Regions from separate parts of the Paenibacillus sp. S29 genome, predicted to be linked through region 2. Evidence: riboswitches for the same ligand, from Rfam matches in the RefSeq annotation. Region 2 holds a riboswitch; each other region holds the start of a gene.
The links. A riboswitch is a leader RNA that binds a small molecule or an ion and turns the genes downstream of it on or off. The one in region 2 is predicted to bind cyclic di-AMP.

Region 1: another riboswitch for cyclic di-AMP. It lies ahead of ACL9RM_RS11925 (hypothetical protein); the one in region 2 lies ahead of ACL9RM_RS25655 (C40 family peptidase).
Region 3: another riboswitch for cyclic di-AMP. It lies ahead of ACL9RM_RS15030 (3D domain-containing protein); the one in region 2 lies ahead of ACL9RM_RS25655 (C40 family peptidase).
Region 4: another riboswitch for cyclic di-AMP. It lies ahead of ACL9RM_RS14575 (TrkH family potassium uptake protein); the one in region 2 lies ahead of ACL9RM_RS25655 (C40 family peptidase).

What each region holds. Positions count from the first base shown of each region.
Region 1 covers NZ_JBMOUI010000006.1:17,244-21,489, reverse strand. Annotated here, with positions in the region: gene ACL9RM_RS11945 (Rha family transcriptional regulator) at 1-78, opposite strand, end outside; gene ACL9RM_RS11940 (urease accessory protein UreF) at 375-1,112, opposite strand; tRNA gene ACL9RM_RS11935 (tRNA-Leu) at 1,375-1,457, shown strand; gene ACL9RM_RS11930 (glutathione peroxidase) at 1,549-2,034, opposite strand; cyclic di-AMP (ydaO/yuaA leader) riboswitch at 2,501-2,668, shown strand; gene ACL9RM_RS11925 (hypothetical protein) at 2,784-3,179, shown strand; gene ACL9RM_RS11920 (potassium-transporting ATPase subunit F) at 3,363-3,440, shown strand; gene kdpA (potassium-transporting ATPase subunit KdpA) at 3,591-4,246, shown strand, end outside.
Region 2 covers NZ_JBMOUI010000026.1:18,230-22,475, reverse strand. Annotated here, with positions in the region: gene ACL9RM_RS25665 (M1 family metallopeptidase) at 1-944, shown strand, start outside; gene ACL9RM_RS25660 (hypothetical protein) at 956-1,783, shown strand; cyclic di-AMP (ydaO/yuaA leader) riboswitch at 2,061-2,198, shown strand; gene ACL9RM_RS25655 (C40 family peptidase) at 2,204-2,704, shown strand; gene ACL9RM_RS25650 (GNAT family N-acetyltransferase) at 3,010-3,516, shown strand; gene ACL9RM_RS25645 (4a-hydroxytetrahydrobiopterin dehydratase) at 3,595-3,894, opposite strand; gene ACL9RM_RS25640 (hypothetical protein) at 4,012-4,246, opposite strand, start outside.
Region 3 covers NZ_JBMOUI010000008.1:38,287-42,532, reverse strand. Annotated here, with positions in the region: gene ACL9RM_RS15040 (NADH:flavin oxidoreductase/NADH oxidase) at 1-560, opposite strand, end outside; gene ACL9RM_RS15035 (polysaccharide deacetylase family protein) at 867-1,673, shown strand; gene ACL9RM_RS15030 (3D domain-containing protein) at 1,871-2,539, opposite strand; cyclic di-AMP (ydaO/yuaA leader) riboswitch at 2,546-2,715, opposite strand; gene ACL9RM_RS15025 (amino acid ABC transporter ATP-binding protein) at 3,142-3,864, opposite strand; gene ACL9RM_RS15020 (ABC transporter substrate-binding protein/permease) at 3,851-4,246, opposite strand, start outside.
Region 4 covers NZ_JBMOUI010000007.1:234,244-238,489, reverse strand. Annotated here, with positions in the region: gene ACL9RM_RS14580 (CPBP family intramembrane glutamic endopeptidase) at 1-407, opposite strand, end outside; cyclic di-AMP (ydaO/yuaA leader) riboswitch at 669-821, shown strand; gene ACL9RM_RS14575 (TrkH family potassium uptake protein) at 1,230-2,570, shown strand; gene ACL9RM_RS14570 (potassium channel family protein) at 2,588-3,265, shown strand; gene ACL9RM_RS14565 (LysR family transcriptional regulator) at 3,271-4,176, opposite strand.

The sequences.
Region 1 (4,246 bases), on a different contig from region 2:
TTTCTGATCCAGTCGAAGTTCGACAAGCCGTTGTTTGATGGCCCACCCGAAGGAGGTGACAGGCATTTTGTTGTTCAAGAGAAATCGCCCCTTACGGATTCTTGCGGAATAATTGGTGTGTTATAATAATCATCAGTAAACATGTTAGAATTAACCATCTGAAACTATGATACACTTTTATACGTGTTTTTACAATCGCAAATACGTTATTTTGTTGAATTAATTACTTAATTAAGTGCTAGGTGGTTCTGATAACCCGTCTAGAGTCTACTAATAGTGTGAATTTCGATTATGTGTGAATAAAAAACACTCTGCCACCTGAGGAAAGGGACAGAGTGTTTTTGGTGTTGCTGCCAGATTGGTGAAGCGACGCATCAGGGGGATGCTGGAAGGCGTTTGAATAGACCTGAGGAGGAAAACAGTCTAGGCTCATCCAATTGGCTATTATGGCTCATATAAAGCGGTAGAGTGATGTAGGAGTTGCACCAATGTCTGTGAAGAAAGCGACGCTGAAATGTGGTTGGCTCAGGTTCGTTAAGCTTCTTCCATGCGGAGAGCAGCTCGCTGGTCATACGCTCCATAAAAGGGTTCTTTTCCTCATAGGGAGGATTGAGTAGTTTGAAGGCATCTTCCACACAGAAGGACACCGCTGCGCCAAGATAGCCGTGCATGGTCTGTTCTACATCGTTTCCGAGGAGGAAGTTAATCCAGGTGTGAACGGTAGCGAGTGTGCCAATTGCATTGTATTGAATGAGTATAGATTCCAACTGGTCAAATTCAAGCCAAGGATAAAGAGCCTTAGCGAGCTTAAGTAGACGCTGACCGGATAGACGCAACTCCTTCACATGCTGCAAGGAGGGACGTTGGGTATGCAGCATCTTATCAATGAGAGCGATTCGCCAACCGTCATTCTGCTGGATGGCGACATACAGACTTTTGATAGCCATGCCGTCAACGGTTGTAAATTGAGGATACAAATCATCCAGCATGTAATGTTCCAGATCTTGTAGACTGTTCAAATGTCCGTTGCGGAATAGTTTCTCCAGTCCGTTAAAACGGGTGAAGCCACCAACAGGTAGGGAAGGGTCCAACAATAATGCATAGTTCAGCAAACGGTTGCCTTTATGCAGGGCGGTTCGCCTCCTCGAAGTGAATCCTTATGTTATATTATTTCACTCTTTACTTAGGGATAACGAAAAAATTCGAAATGTATGTAATATATTTTTACATTTTAGTAGCCCTTTTGTCAAATTAAATATTATTATCGCTCATATATGTTAGGTAAAATAACATATAAAATAATTATTATATTTGTGTTTACAAATAGTTGATGAGAGAGTATAATAAATCTGTTGCCTCAATACATTATGATTTGCGGTCGTGGTGGAATGGCAGACACGCTATCTTGAGGGGGTAGTGGGCGTACGCCCGTGGAGGTTCGAGTCCTCTCGACCGCATTATATGCAAGACCTAGTTGAAAAAGCATCCTGACACGGTTTACGTGAAGGGATGCTTTTTTTGTTTTAATAACTGTGATAAAGAAGAATATCAGTTTTGCTGCAAAAGCTTCTCTATATCTCCCGCCAGCTTATCTGGAGTGGTTTGCGGTGCATAGCGCTTAAATACGTTACCTTCTCGTGTAATTAAGAATTTAGTAAAATTCCATTTGATCGCTTTGGACCCTAATACCCCCGGAGCTGTTTGGGTCAGGTAGCGAAATAAGGGGTGCGCTTGATCGCCATTGACATCTGTCTTGGCGAACATCGGAAAGGTAACACCATAATTGATCTGGCAAAACTCGGAAATCTCCTCGCTGGAACCTGGCTCTTGTTTGGCGAATTGGTTGCTGGGAAATCCCAAAATTTCGAGCCCCAGTTCATGGTACTGGTCATATAGCTCTTGTAACGCTTTGTATTGGGGGGTTAACCCGCATTTGCTGGCTGTGTTCACAATAAGCAGAACATTCCCTTTATATGTGGATAACGGAATTGGTTTCCCTTGCAGGGTTTGCGCATCATATTCATAAACGGTCATAGTATCTCTCCTTATTCAATATTCAGCAATTAAATTGTAAGCAATTCAAAGTAAGGTTGCAAGTCTGGAAAAGCTGTATTAAGCCTTTAGCCGCTGTAAAATCGTATTTTGTTCAAAACAGTAAATCGCATTGCAAATGGAGCGAATTAAGGTGTTTCTTCTTATAAAAGCGGGTTCAATCGGTGTTTAGCTGGTACATATAGCGTATTTTCTTCTCTTTTTACAAAAAAAGGCCAAAAACGCTCTACCCTACGCCAATATTGACATGCTTGTCATTTTCGAAAAGGGATGAAAAACAGAGATTGAGTGAGCTGTGAGAAGCATAGTTGCGTTGTAAGCGTTATTATTAATCTTCTATGCTCTAAAGGCCGATTTATAACCCCGCAGTTGAGCTTTACAGTCTTCCATGCGCGGGTGTATGATTCAAGACGTAATTTCAAATTAACTTGAATGAAGCAACAACGAAATGTCTATAGCGCTGAATTTTGCAGTTGCAAAAGCGGGGGAACCAATCGAGACTGTACGGCTTGCCGTGTGTCTCATGGGGTGAATTTTCCGGTCAAGTGCCAGAAATAGGGCGACTCTCACGTCCGAATCCGACAGCTAACCTCGTAAGCGTACAGGGAGAGGCAACAAACCGCCGTGTGCAGCCATGGTTTATTTTATCATGGATATGTAAGAAGCCGGAGGAAAGCCTTTTTCCTTCGGCTTCTTTTTGTTGTCTTTTTATACCGGGAGAGGAGCTACTGATGGAAGGTCGGTTAATTATTGTCACTGCACCGAATGAAGCGGGCAGAAGTTTTGTGAAATTGCTTATTTTCAAAAAATTGGCGTTTGCAGTTCTGACGAATAGCGCTCAGGAGGAACGACAGCTCAAAAAAATGGGTGTGGAGCACATTGTCCGCATCAATACCATGCAAGCGGGAAAATGTAATTTTCCAAAAAAAGAAATTGGTAGTGTGTATTTGTTCGAGAACAGCTTGAATCTGACTTGCCGTTTCCTGCAAATATGTCGGCCGCTAACATCGGAATCGATCTATGTTATTACGCACGGCTGTAATCCACAAGGAATTTATCGAGGATTGGGAGCGGACCATGTGATCTACACATTGAACGGAGAGGTGGGTTTTCTGCTGAACGGATAAGCACTTATAACATAGTTGTTTTATGATTTTATGATGAAATAAGAATGGCGATCTGAGGACCGATACGGAGGGTATGAACATGATGGATATATACATGCTGCTCGTCATGGCTGTGAGTTATGGAGTGATACTGCTGTTTGTACGCTGGTGTGATGCGCAGACCTCTAAAGGAGGACGAAGAGGATGATCGTTATACTTGGGCTTACGGCTATTGTGTTTATGTATTTAATCTACGCGCTCCTGAACCCTGAAAAGTTCTAGTCAGCTATAGGGGATAGAGCGGGCGGGAACAACAGATCTGAATATTTAGCATCATAGGTAGCAGGTTTCCGCAAACGTGTGCACACGTTTGGTGCTCTGAAGCAGGTCTGTTGTTCCAAACGCAGGAGCATTTTGAAGGAGGAATAGAGGATGGAGCTGCTTCAAATTGGAATTGTGATCGTCATATTGCTGCTCTTGGTAAAGCCAGTGGGCACCTATATGTATCATGTATTCTCGAATGAACCCAATCGGACGGATCGGATTTTTGGCGGAACAGAAAAGCTGATTTATAAGATAGTAGGATTGAAGAAGCTGGAGAGCATGCGTTGGACTACGTATGTTATGAGTTTCATTGCAACGAATGTCGTGCTTGTGGCGATCAGCTACTTGCTGTTGCGTTTACAGGGAATGCTTCCTGGTAATCCGGCGGGAAACAGTAATATGGAAGCATCACTAGCTTTTAATACGGTAATCAGCTTTATGACGAATACGAATCTCCAACATTATAGTGGAGAAAGCGGGCTTACGTATCTGACACAGATGGCGTTCGTCACGATGATGATGTTCACTTCGGCTGCTTCCGGTTTTGCGGTTGCTGCGGCTTTTATGAGAGGATTGACGCGGCGCGGTGAAGGAATGGGCAATTTCTTTCAAGATTTTATTAAAGCCATCATAAGAATTTTCCTGCCGCTGGCCTTTGTGCTTACGCTGGTGCTGGTTGGATTGAAGGTACCCCAGACGCTACAGCCTACGGCGGATCTTACGACGCTGAGCGGAACACAGCAGCAGATTTCTATGGGACCCAT
Region 2 (4,246 bases):
TTTCGTACTACAGCAAATGGTACGGGCCTTATCCATATTCCACCCTATCCATCGTGGTTCCACCCAAATCAGGCAATGGAGCCGGCGGTATGGAGTATCCGACACTCATCACGGCCGCTGCTGCGGGTAATCTGAATCCTGGCTATAGTCTGGAACGGACATTAGTTCATGAGATTGGACATCAATATTTCTACGGAATGGTAGCCAATAATGAATTTGAGGAGCCGTGGCTGGATGAAGGCTTCACCTCCTATGCAGAGGAGCGGCTTATGGAGCAAGAATATGGGCTTATCCCCAACCTGCCATTACAATCGGGACAGGTAGCCTCCCCACAGCCGCTAAACCGTGAGTCATGGAAGTACGGCTCAGCTGCTGAGTACGCGCAAAATGCCTACTCTCGAGGCAAGCTGGTCCTACGGGGCATTGAACGTCAGGTGGGTATAAAAAAAATGGATCGCATTATGCGGACCTACGTCCAGACGTACCGATTCAAGCATCCGTCCTCACTGGATTTTCAACGTATCGTGGAGAGAGTCACCGGACGCTCATGGAGCCACTATTTTGAACAGTATGTATATGACGGCCAGATGGCGGACTTTTCAGTGGATCACATCACAAACCACAAGCTGGAGAATGGATATGAAGCAGTCGTGACGGTCAGCAAAAAAGGGGCGGATTATCCCAAGATCCCTGTCCAATTTACCTTCAAGGATGGTACCACGATATTCAAGGCTTGGGACGGCGCGGGCAAAAGTACAAAGTTTCGGATCAAAAGTACTTATCCCGTTTCCCATGTAACCCTTGATCCCTTATATACCATTGCACTGGAGAACAAGCATATTAACAATAGCCTAAAAGCCGAATTGGACGAAAAGCAACAAACCCGTTGGAGTATAAGTGTAACCAAGCTGTTGGAGACACTGCTTGGAAGTCTGTCATGGTGAGGTGTCTATAGATGCGGACTATTATAAAAGAGGGCTGGGCGCTGGTGCGCATACGTTTCTATATCGTTATCATTTTATTTCTGTATCGACTACTGTGGGGGGTGTTTCTCTATCGGCTGGTGCAGTCTGCCGTTATCCCGCTATTGCTCCGTTATCCTGATCAGGGTCAAAACGAGCTGGGACAGACCTTATTTTGGATGGAGAGTCAGATTGCTCTGATGGACAGCCGGGAAGTACATGTGTATTTGTGGATACTACTAGGGGCGACTGTACTACGCATACTGATCACTCCCTTCATTAGAGCCGGAATATATCAAAGTCTGCATACCGATGCGACTGAACCGCAAAGCCTGTCCTTTTTCAAGGGTATGAAACGCCATGGCATGTCGTCGCTGTTGTATTACACCATCGAGTTGGGACTGCTGCTGCTTCCCGCCTTTTGGGTAGTACCGAGACTCTACCCTATTGTAGCAGGAGCACTTCAATCTTCCTCTTATCTGCTGCATTTATTGCCCTATGTCATTGGATGGATGGCATACGGATGGTTCATTCGGCAGTGCATCCTGTATATGCAACTGGGTACTGTCGGTGGTCACGCCATACTATCGTCCCTGCTCGCCTTCTTTCGCCAGCTCCTCCCAGCTGTCGGTATATCCCTTTTGCTCGGTGCTTGTGTGCTGCTGGTCTTCGGTCTATTTGGCACCGTGGCGATGATTTGGACTGGCATGCTGGCGCTCATTCTCCAGCAATCGTATCATTTTGTTACTAGTCTGGTCAGGCTGTGGCATATCAGTTCGCAGTACAGACTATGGCATACCGATATCTCTAGTAGAAGCTAAGCCCTGCCTTTATGTTTTTTTACTTCATTTCCGTCTGTCGAAAAACCTTGATTCATACTCGCGCAAACGACACATAACTGAATACTGTTAACAAGATCTGTTCCTGGGACATTAGGAGCAGATTTTTTTTGTAACTTTTTGCAATGAAACATTTGCCAAAGTCAGCCGTCTTTGTTACAATAATCGCAGTGAACTGATAGTAACAACTTTGTAATCTTTATTGTAACCTTTATCTCAAAAATAACGTTATTGTGAATACTGCTCTCCAAGGTGCACATCTTAAGTTAAGCCTAATTCCTGGCACCTAGGAAGCGGGGGAACCAGTTTGGGTGAATTGATCTCGCAACAGAGTGGTCATAGGGGAACCTTCTACCGAATCCTTAAGCTAACCTCGCAGGCATTGGAAGGGGTATATTTTTTTTGAAGAAGAAGCTAACGATCGCAGCTATGGGTCTTGCCATTGCCTTTACATCTTTTACATTCGGTGGCGGCAGTGCATATGCAGACTCTAAGATGGACCAGGTCATCCAAGATGCCAAAGGAACGAACTACAGAAGCGGAGGCACTACACTCGAGGGATTCGATTGCTCCGGCTTCACAATGTACGTATACAACAAACTGGGAATTAAACTTCCGCATCAATCAGGATCACAATTCAAAATGGGATCTTCTGTATCCCGCGATGAAATGAGACCTGGGGACCTGGTGTTCTTCAACACCACAGGAAGAGGCATTTCCCATGTAGGTATCTTCGTAGGTGAAGGGAAATTTGCCCACTCCTCGACTTCACGTGGTGTAGTAGTTAGCTCACTGAACGAAAATTATTACGCTAACCGCTATGTCGGTGCAAAAAGAATTATGAGCACAGACGCTTACCATTCTGTAGCTTCAGACATTCCTGATGACGATAACGTAGAATAACTAACGCACAGCAAGCTAACCCTAGCCGCAATTTGATTCTGGCCGGAATCGAATTGCGGTTTTTTATGTCCACAACATCAGCAATTATTATCTTTACTGACGAACTGAGACCTCAAAAGGTTTCAATTGTAGCGAACATCGTCGGTTTTACCGTCACCGCTGGGGGAGCATATGAGCAGTAATTCCTTCTTATTGAATGTATACCCGACTTAGGTATGAAATAAACACGCTTGCCATTCCTCTGCAACTTGTCTACAATCTGTTGTTAATGATTGAAGTACCTGTGTAAAAGGAGGATGGAACACATGCCGGCCTCAATATCCAACTATCGGATCGTACCGATGGACGAGCATCAAGCGGCTGCAATCTGTGAGTGGCACTATGATCCACCTTATAACATATATGGTTGGCTCCCCTGGGAACAAATGAAGGCGCTTGAAGTCGAATTTGGAAGTCCCACGCTTCGCCAAGAGCAATATGTTGCCGTACTGGATGAAGAGAACAAGCTAACAGGATTTGCTCAATATTTTCCTATGATCGGTGTGACCCGGCTAGGTCTTGGAATGCATCCTGACAGGTGCGGACATGGCAAAGGCTCTGATTTTGTCCGTGCCATTGCAGAGGAAGCTCAACGACGCAACCCGAAGAATGAAATTGATCTAGAGGTGCTCACTTGGAATGAGCGCGCTATCCGGGCCTACAAGGCGGCTGGATTTAAGCTTACAGATACCTATGAACGCCAGACTCCTGATGGCAAAAAACCATTTTATTGTATGGTATATCGTCCCGAGCACCCAACCCAGATTCTATGATAAAAGCGCCTTCGGCATACAACCACGATGTTGTATAGCGAAGGCGCTTCTATCATCATACGACAGATCATTACAAGCTCAATGACTGCTGCGCATTTTTTCAAAAGCTTCATTATATTGTTGGGCTTCCTTAATATCCACGGCCATAATACCGCCGTCGTCCCAAGAGGTCAAACGCAGAGTCACGGTCTTATAATCAATCGTAATAAATGGATGATGATTGAATGCTTCAGATATAGCGGCAACTTCATCCACGAATGCAATCCCTTTCATAAAACTGGAAAAATTATATTTTCGGACGATCCAACGTCCTTCCTCCAGTTCCCAGCCCTCCAGTTTCTCCAGATGTGCTTCAATCTCTTCTTGTGTAAAAGGCATGTTACGAACTCCTCCCCGTTTATACGGAAGCCTTTCGACCGCTTAAATACGGCCAAAACTACGATATATTGGTGTACATATTACCACGGCCCCGTTGATAAATCCATAAGACGGACCTCAAATCAAAGGGACTGACGTCAGCTCCTCGTCCCCAATAAGTACATAGATGCGATGCTGCTCCGGCTCATAGATCACAACGCTACTCCCTACAGTGATTGTGGGCTCTGTACCCAGTGCATAAAATAAGTCTTCTGCCAAAGCTTCATTGACTTCCTGACGTCCCGCCGGGTCCAGCCTGTCCCAATCTTCTGCTTCCATCTCAAAAAATTCATAGCTATCTGGGATGCGCCCC
Region 3 (4,246 bases), on a different contig from region 2:
TGCCCATATTCATCTTCTCTGGTATTTGTTAAAGGCGAATGAAATTGATGAATCAGATAGCCGTGAGCGCCATGTATCTCAACCGTATCAAAACCGGCTTCAACCGCGCGGCGCGCGCCTTCTTTGTATGCCTGAACCAGTTCCCTGACTTCAGCTGTCTTTAAGGCGTGCGGATTTTTAAAGCGTTCGCTAAAAGGAATCGTGGACGGACCCACAGGTTGCTCAGCATCTTCAGCCTTGCGTCCAGCGTGGCCTAGTTGAATACCAATCTTGGCACCATACTTGTGGACTTCCTCTATAATCTTACGATATGCAGAAATATGTTCGTCACTCCAAATACCCAAATCACGATCCGTAATACGTCCATCTGGATGGACCGCTGTCATTTCCACAATAATAAGTCCAGTGCCTCCTACTGCCCGGCTCACATAATGGACATGATGCCAATCCGTTGGATTTCCGTCCTTGGCCTCCACGCTGTATTGGCACATCGGGGGCATGACAATCCGATTTTTTAAAGAAAGCCCCTTTAATTGATAAGGAGTAAACAAGTCGGTCACTTTTATCCATCCTTCCTTCAATTCCATGTCTGTATAATTATGAATTGCATCCCCATTATACACCAGCTGTCACAGTATACCGAATTCGTTGTAAGGCTAAAACTTGCGAAAATGCTCCTGTTTTCGGTCATGTTTAAGAGAATATGTACGTTTAGCTCCATCATCTTCATTGATAATCGTTTCATCGTGGGCTTCTTTCCAGTCGTTTATGAGCCGAACTTGGTTACCAGCATATTTTTAATAAGACAGGTACATAATAGTCGAGAGCACCACTAGGTACCACTGCACGGAAAGGGGGGGATACATATGCCGTACAGGGGAGTGTTGCCATGCTTGGCACTGTTACTAGCATTCTCAAGTTTACCCGTTCACGCGGATGCGCCTCCCAACACCGGAACGCCCCATCCCAAGGAAGCAGCTGTTGCTTCTTCTGTACATCAGAGCACAGATCGAGCAACTCCTACATTAGCAATGCTGCGTAAAAAACATGCGGACATTTTTAAAATGTGCGGCCCACACACCCGCCAAATTGCCCTAACCTTTGATGATGTGCCCGATTCTAGGTATACGCCGCAGGTTTTGGACGTATTACACGCTAATGGCATCAAAGCCACCTTTTTCATCGTCGGTCACCGTGCGGAAAAGCATCCGGGGATCATACGCCGTATTATCCGTGAAGGCCATGCTATAGGAAACCATTCCTATACTCATCCGGATTTTAGGAAGGCCACACCAGAACGCTTTCGCAACCAGATTACAAAAACAGAACGTATTTTACAAGCCAGCGCAGGTTTTCGCCCCAAGTTGATTCGTCCACCCTACGGTGAAATCACGGAGCCTCAAATCCAATGGGCACGTCGTCATGGCTATATGATTGTTAATTGGAATGTAGACTCTCTCGATTGGAAGGGATTAAGTAAAACACAAATTCAACGCAATGTGATCCCAGCTACCGGGCCTGGCTCTATTATTTTAATGCACGCAGGTGGAGGTCAAAGTTCCAACTTGCAAGGCACTGTCCAAGCTCTGCCGGGTCTAATTCACTCTCTAAAAGCTAAGGGCTACAAATTTGTGACAGTCCCCCGGCTACTCCACACATCGGAACGGAAATAACCATATGTTATGATTGAGCAACAGCTAAAGCAACGTAAAAAAGCTGTCTTACCAGCAGAAGTTTTCTGCTCGTCAAGACAGCTTTTTTTTATGGATAAGACCTGATAAGAGTCCGACCTAGTTATATGCGGTAGGATACAGGTATTAAGTTTACATAATATATATTATGTTTAATTAAACCGTATATACGTACAATGCTATTTATCAATAACGTACAGCTTCACATTTTGAAATCCAAAGTCGTTCACAAATGATTTGTTGCCAGGAATAAAGATATCAATCCGCTTTCCTGTAATGGCGCTACCCTGATCGCGAGCGACAGCTACAAAAGAATGATCCGGCAAACCTGGGTGGGAATAGCCTGTAACCAGCACTTTCGTGCCCATCGGAATGACGTTCGGGTCTACCGCAATTGTACCTAGTTTAAGCGGATTGCCGTAGTAGTCCACTGCTCCCCATTTACCATTCTCGTCGGCTGCGGCAGAATACGCTGAAGCCTTAACGTCAACTATTTTGCTATAGTTGAATGTTTTGCCCCACGCTTCAATCGTTGGCCCCTCATTCGCTGGTGCTTTCTCCGTAAGAAGCTGCGGCTTCGAATCCGAAGCTGCCTTCACACTTTTTTCGCCAGGTATCTTAATTTGCAGACCTGCATATATATTGTTGGAAGCAATGTTTGGGTTCGCCTTCGTTAGCTCGTCTACCGATACTCCATAACGTTGAGCAAGCAAAAAGAAGGTATCGCCCTCTTTGGCAGTGTGAAGCGAAGCAGCATCCGCTACTCCAGCTGTCTGTGCCAACCCTGCAATAGCTGCGGCAAGCACCGCAAATTTCATCGTTTTACCAATATGTTTTAGATGTTTCAAAGATATGTACCTCCTCTGTTATGCCTGCGAAGTTAGCTGTCGGATTCGGACTCAGGAGAAGCCCTATGCTTGTGCAATTCACCCCTAGGCATATTCCACATCGTCTTTATGACGTATCGGAATGACTGCCGTTGTTACGTCCTCCGCACTTCCCATAGTTTGGGCCCAGCTTCAGCGGTTGTCATAACCACATGCTGTCCCGGTAAGTTTTGGCTTACTGCATAATATCACAATTTTGTAACCTTATCCGCATGAAAATGTTGGGAACCTTGAACATCATACTACACTCATTACAATTTTGTCATCAAGAAATCGATATTTGTTACGAAAGTATGGGGAAATGGTGACAAAAAGAAAAAAAGCCCTCCGTCAAACGGAGGGCTCAGGCTGTCGAGAAACCCCCTGTTTTTTTGCAGGGGGTTTAAAACTGTCTTAGTGGTCTAAAAACTAGGGTCCTCAGATCGTTTTAAATCGATTTTTGTTTTAAAAGATGCGTCTCCCCATATAAAAATAGAAGTGTCGAAAAGTCCTCTGGACTTTCTCGACACTCTGAGCCCTCCGTCAAACGGAGGGCTTTTTTTATAGATTATATCAGCACTTCCTTACAATACTTTGGCAAGAAAATCACGGGTGCGATCATGGCTTGGAGTGCCAAATACCTGCTCTGGTGTACCTTGCTCTACAATTTGACCGTTATCCATAAAGATAATTCGATCGCCCACCTCGCGGGCAAAACCCATTTCATGCGTCACGATTACCATTGTCATGCCGCCTTCGGCGAGCTTCTTCATTACATCCAGAACCTCTCCAACCATTTCAGGGTCCAATGCAGAAGTTGGCTCATCGAACAGCATTACGTGCGGCTGCATGGCCAAAGCACGCGCAATCGCAATACGTTGCTTCTGACCGCCGGATAGCTGGTTCGGATAGGTATTCTTCTTATCCTCAAGCCCTACGGTACGCAAGAGTTCTAGCGAAATTTTTTCCGCTTCCTTCCCTGACTGTCTTCTAACCTGTGTTGGGGCAAGTGTCAGGTTCTGCAACACTGTTTTATGCGGGAACAGATTAAAATGCTGGAACACCATCCCCATCTTCTCCCGGGTTACATTAATATTATGGCCACGAGCTGTAATTGGCTCGCCCTCAAACAAAATCTCTCCGTCTGTAGGCTGTTCCAACAGATTCATACAACGCAAAAACGTACTCTTCCCCGAACCACTGGGGCCGATGATGACGACGACTTCACCTTTGGCGATATCTATATCAATGCCTTTTAAAATTTCATTCTTACCGAACGATTTACGCAGTTGTTTAACGGTGATCACTGGCTCTCAACTTCCTTTCCCATAAACCCAGCAGCTTAGACAAGCTGAATGTCATTACAAAATAAATAGCGGCTGCGATTACGAACGGACTTAATCCTTCGTAGGTGATGTTCTTAATGACCTGGGCCTGATACATAATATCCACCATCCCAATGGTCGAAATAATGGATGATTCTTTAATGATCGTAATAAACTCATTACCGATAGCAGGCAAAATAGATTTAAACGCTTGCGGCAAAATGACATGACGCATAGCTTTACCGCGTCCCATACCCAACGAACGGGCAGCCTCCATCTGTCCACGGTCTACTGCCTGGATACCTGCCCGGAAAATTTCAGCCAGATATGCTGAACTATTCAGAGACAATGTGATTATACCAGA
Region 4 (4,246 bases), on a different contig from region 2:
GTGGATAAATCCACATGAATTTGCAGTTTACTCTTCGCTGAGGATTCAGGCAGATCGACCCGAAAGGTTTCGTAAGGGTAACTCTTTTTCCATGTACGGTCGTACTGTTGAAGCAGTTTTTCTCTAGATAAATAACCGTACAAATCTGTTTCGGCCTGATAGGTCACGACAGGCTCCTCAGGCTGTGATTCAGTATAGCCCAGCTCGGAGCGGGCGAAGTCCAATGCGTGTATGACCGCTTCTTGTTTGCTGATGACCTTTGCGTTCATTACTGATTCTGGACTCGGATTGCTAAGCGAGGGAATAAGCAATTGAAAGATAAAAAAGCAAATCAGGCCAATCCCGCCCAGCAAGCCTAATTTTTTGAAGTTGGCCGTGAGCACGACCGGTTTCCCGATAGGATTCATGAGTTTCCTCCTTAATCTGTAAATAAGAACATCCATTAAAGATATCATACTGCACAGGTTCCCGCCAACAGACCAACGATATTCATGAAAATAGAGCGAAAGCACTTTAAAGTTTCAATAAAATTAGATAAGCTGCGATTAAACGATGCCCATTCGCAAAATAAAGCCAATTTCACGTTTTTTCGGCGAAATCGGTTTTGTGATCTGGATATAGAAGGATTATAATCTTGAGGCAATGCCTATGAAATACATAGGTAATGATATACAGTTGAGCCGAATTTCTATGGGAAAACGGGGGAACCATGTTACTGGGGTGAATTTTACAACCGATCCTGCTGGATCGGAAGTGTAAATAGGGCATACTGTGCTGCCCGAATCCGTCAGCTAACCTCGTAGGCTATGAGCAGGAACCAAGTCAGGCACTCGGTTTTCCGGTGTCTTTTTTTGTGCGTATAAAAGTGTTTGGATTGGTTAGACCGCTGCGGGTGCAGATTATTCTTCCGATTGCTGTTATCCCCGGATTTTTTTATTGTATACCCCCTTTAATGGTTAAAATCCGGAGATAAAGGCAAACGCTTCGCTTCTTCAGAACAATTCTGCCCCTTTCGCTACTGCCCGCCAATAGCACAGGGGGCCGAGTAGTGCTTGACATGCATTCTTCCTGTATTCAGGGAATGCTAATTATAGTTAACTAAGGTTTGGAAAAATCAAAAAATTCAGGGGCAACGACGATCGAAAGATCAAATGGAACGCGTAGCGAGCTTACACCGTATTAAATCACTGATTTTTAGTTTTAAGGATTAGGAGAGAAGTGATGAATAGATGAATCCCAATGCAAGCTGGCTTCGGCTTTCTCCACCGCAGATATTCGTTGCGGGCTTTGCCATTATCATTCTAATAGGTAGCTTATTGTTAATGCTGCCGATCTCCAATACAACAGGAAAGCCACTTGCGTTTATAGACGCTTTGTTTACTGCCGCGTCCGCGACGTGTGTAACAGGGCTTGTCGTTAAGGATACAGGGACCTTTTTCACAACCTTTGGTCAAGTCGTCATCGCTGCACTCATTCAGATTGGCGGTCTCGGCTTTATGACTATGGCTACCTTGATCGCGCTGGTGTTCAAACGTCGGATTTCCTTGCGGGAGCGCCTCATTTTGCAGGAAGCGATGAATCAGACTTCTGTAGAGGGAATTGTCGGGTTAATCCGTAAGGTATTGCTGTACTCACTGGTTATTGAAGGCGTATGCGCTACGATATTCTCGGTTCGCTGGTCCTTTGATATGCCCGTAGGCAGGGCGATTTATTTTGGAATCTGGCATGCCATCTCCATGTTTAACAATGCTGGTTTTGATTTATTCGGTGAATTTCGCAGCTTGACAGGTTATGTATATGATCCGATTGTTAATTTTACCGCAATGTTTCTAATTATTTCTGGCGGCATTGGTTTTGTAGTGATGTCAGACCTGGCAGAATATCGCAAGCGCAAGAGACTGTCCTTGCATACCAAGGTGGTACTCAGCATGACGGGCGCTATGATTGTAGTCGGCACGCTCGTGATTTTTGTATTTGAGTTTACGAATCCAAAGACTCTTGGCTCGCTTGATTGGGGTGGTAAGCTACTGGGATCTTTATTCCAGTCCGTTACCCCCCGTACCGCAGGTGCCAATACGCTGGACATCGCAGGCTTGCGGCAGGCTACGCAGTTTTTTATCATCATACTCATGTTTATTGGGGCTTCCCCTGGTTCCACTGGAGGCGGGATTAAGACAACAACATTCGCCCTGCTCATTGGAGCAGTGATTTCGATGCTGCGGGGGCGGGAAGATATTGTACTGTTCAAGTACCGACTTGCGCAGGGACGAATTTACAAGGCTTTGACCATTACACTGCTGGGGTTGCTGTTCGTGATCGGGGTGACCATGATTTTGTCGGCAACCGAAGATCATCATTTTCTGATGATCTTGTTTGAGACGGTGTCTGCGTTTGGTACGGTGGGGCTGTCGATGGGGCTTACACCTGATTTGACAGTCATAGGCAAGCTGGTGATTACCCTGACGATGTTTGCAGGTAGACTGGGGCCACTCACGCTAGCTTATGCACTGGGGCCGAAAAAGGGTAAAGAATTATATCGTCATCCGGAAGGCAAAATGATTATAGGATAAGGAGTTTTCGAGTAGATATGAAAACGCAGCAGTTTGTAGTTATTGGCTTGGGGCGGTTTGGCTCAAGCCTGGCTTTGCAATTGGTGGATATGGGGTGCGAGGTGCTAGGCATTGACCGGAATGAGGATGTTGTGGACAGTATGAGTGAGATGTTGACACATACTGTCGTGGCGGATGCTACCGATGAAGACTCGTTGCGATCACTGGGCATCCGTAATTTCGATTGTGGCATTGTTGCTATTGGTGATGACATTCAGGTAAGCATCCTCACCGCCATTTTGCTGAAGGAGCTGGGTGTGAAAAAAGTTGTAGCCAAAGCCATATCTGTGCTGCACGGGCGTGCATTAGAAAAGCTCGGTGTGGACCGGATTATTTATCCAGAACGGGATATGGGTATCCGGGTGGCTCACCAGCTAGTCACGCCTAATTTGCTCGATTATTTAGAGTTGTCTAAGGAATACAGTATTGTGGAACTCAATGTACCTGCATGTCTGAATGGCAAAACGCTAGCAGAGCTAAATGCCCGTACCCGCTTTGGTTGTAGCGTCGTGGCGCTTCATACGGCGAACGGTATCCTGATCGCACCGACGGCTATGGATCGGCTAAAAGCAGATGATATTATGGTCATCATCGGTTCGAATGACAATATCGGTCGCTTTGAGGATGAGGTTGTTAATGTTAATGAAGAGGATTAAACCCTCTACACCATACGGTAGCCTGCAAACGACGCACGTGTCTCGCTAATCCAGCGTCGTGCTGTCGGACCGAGATCGGTCGTCTCCGAGTAAATGAGGGAGGTCGTTCGGCGTGTCTCCTTCAAATCGGGCAAGTATAATGCAGTGAGTCCATTATCCCGTAATAGTTCGCTGCGCAAATAGGATTTGGGTAGCAAGGCAGAAGCCTTACAGGTTGGAAGCAGGCGTACAATTGCCTCGAAGGAGTCGATTTCCATGCGGATATCCGGCATGATGCCGCTGCGCTGGAACAAGTCATCCGTCAGACTGCGGTACCAGGTTCCTTTGGAGAAAATAATCATCGGCAATCCTTGCAGATCTTTCATCGAGGCCGTTCCTGTCTTGACGGTTAATTCATGTCCAATGGGAACAACGAGCTCCAAATGATCATCAAATAGCGGAATGCAACGCAGTCCGGCTTCATGAATGGCAGACCCGACAATACCGGCGTCTGCTTTTTTGTCACGTACAAAGGCGACGATTTCATGGGTTTTACCGGTGAGCAGCTTTAGCTCGGTTTGAGGATGCTTGCTCATGAAAGCTTCGACGAGGGTAGGTAGCGTCGTTTGGAGTGTCGTGAGACTAGCCCCGAGTGTAAGCATACTCTGGGCTTCATTTTTGTGCTGGGACAGCTTTTGTAAGAAGCGAAGCTGTCGTTGCCGTTGCTCTAGCGCGAATGTATAAACAAATCGGCCAGTGGACGTAATTTCGAGCCGTTTGCCCCGACGATCAAAGAGATTCACACCCAGCTCTTCCTCCAGCTTCGCAATTTTGCGAGACAGGGCAGGTTGGGATAGATTCAGCAGTTTGGAGGCTTTATTCAGGCTGGACTGCTCGACAATGACGGCAAAAGCGTTCAAATCCTCAAACAAATCATCCACTTCCTCTCTATATGCAAAAAAGACATAATAATTAATACGTATATTGCAATTCCATTATAAG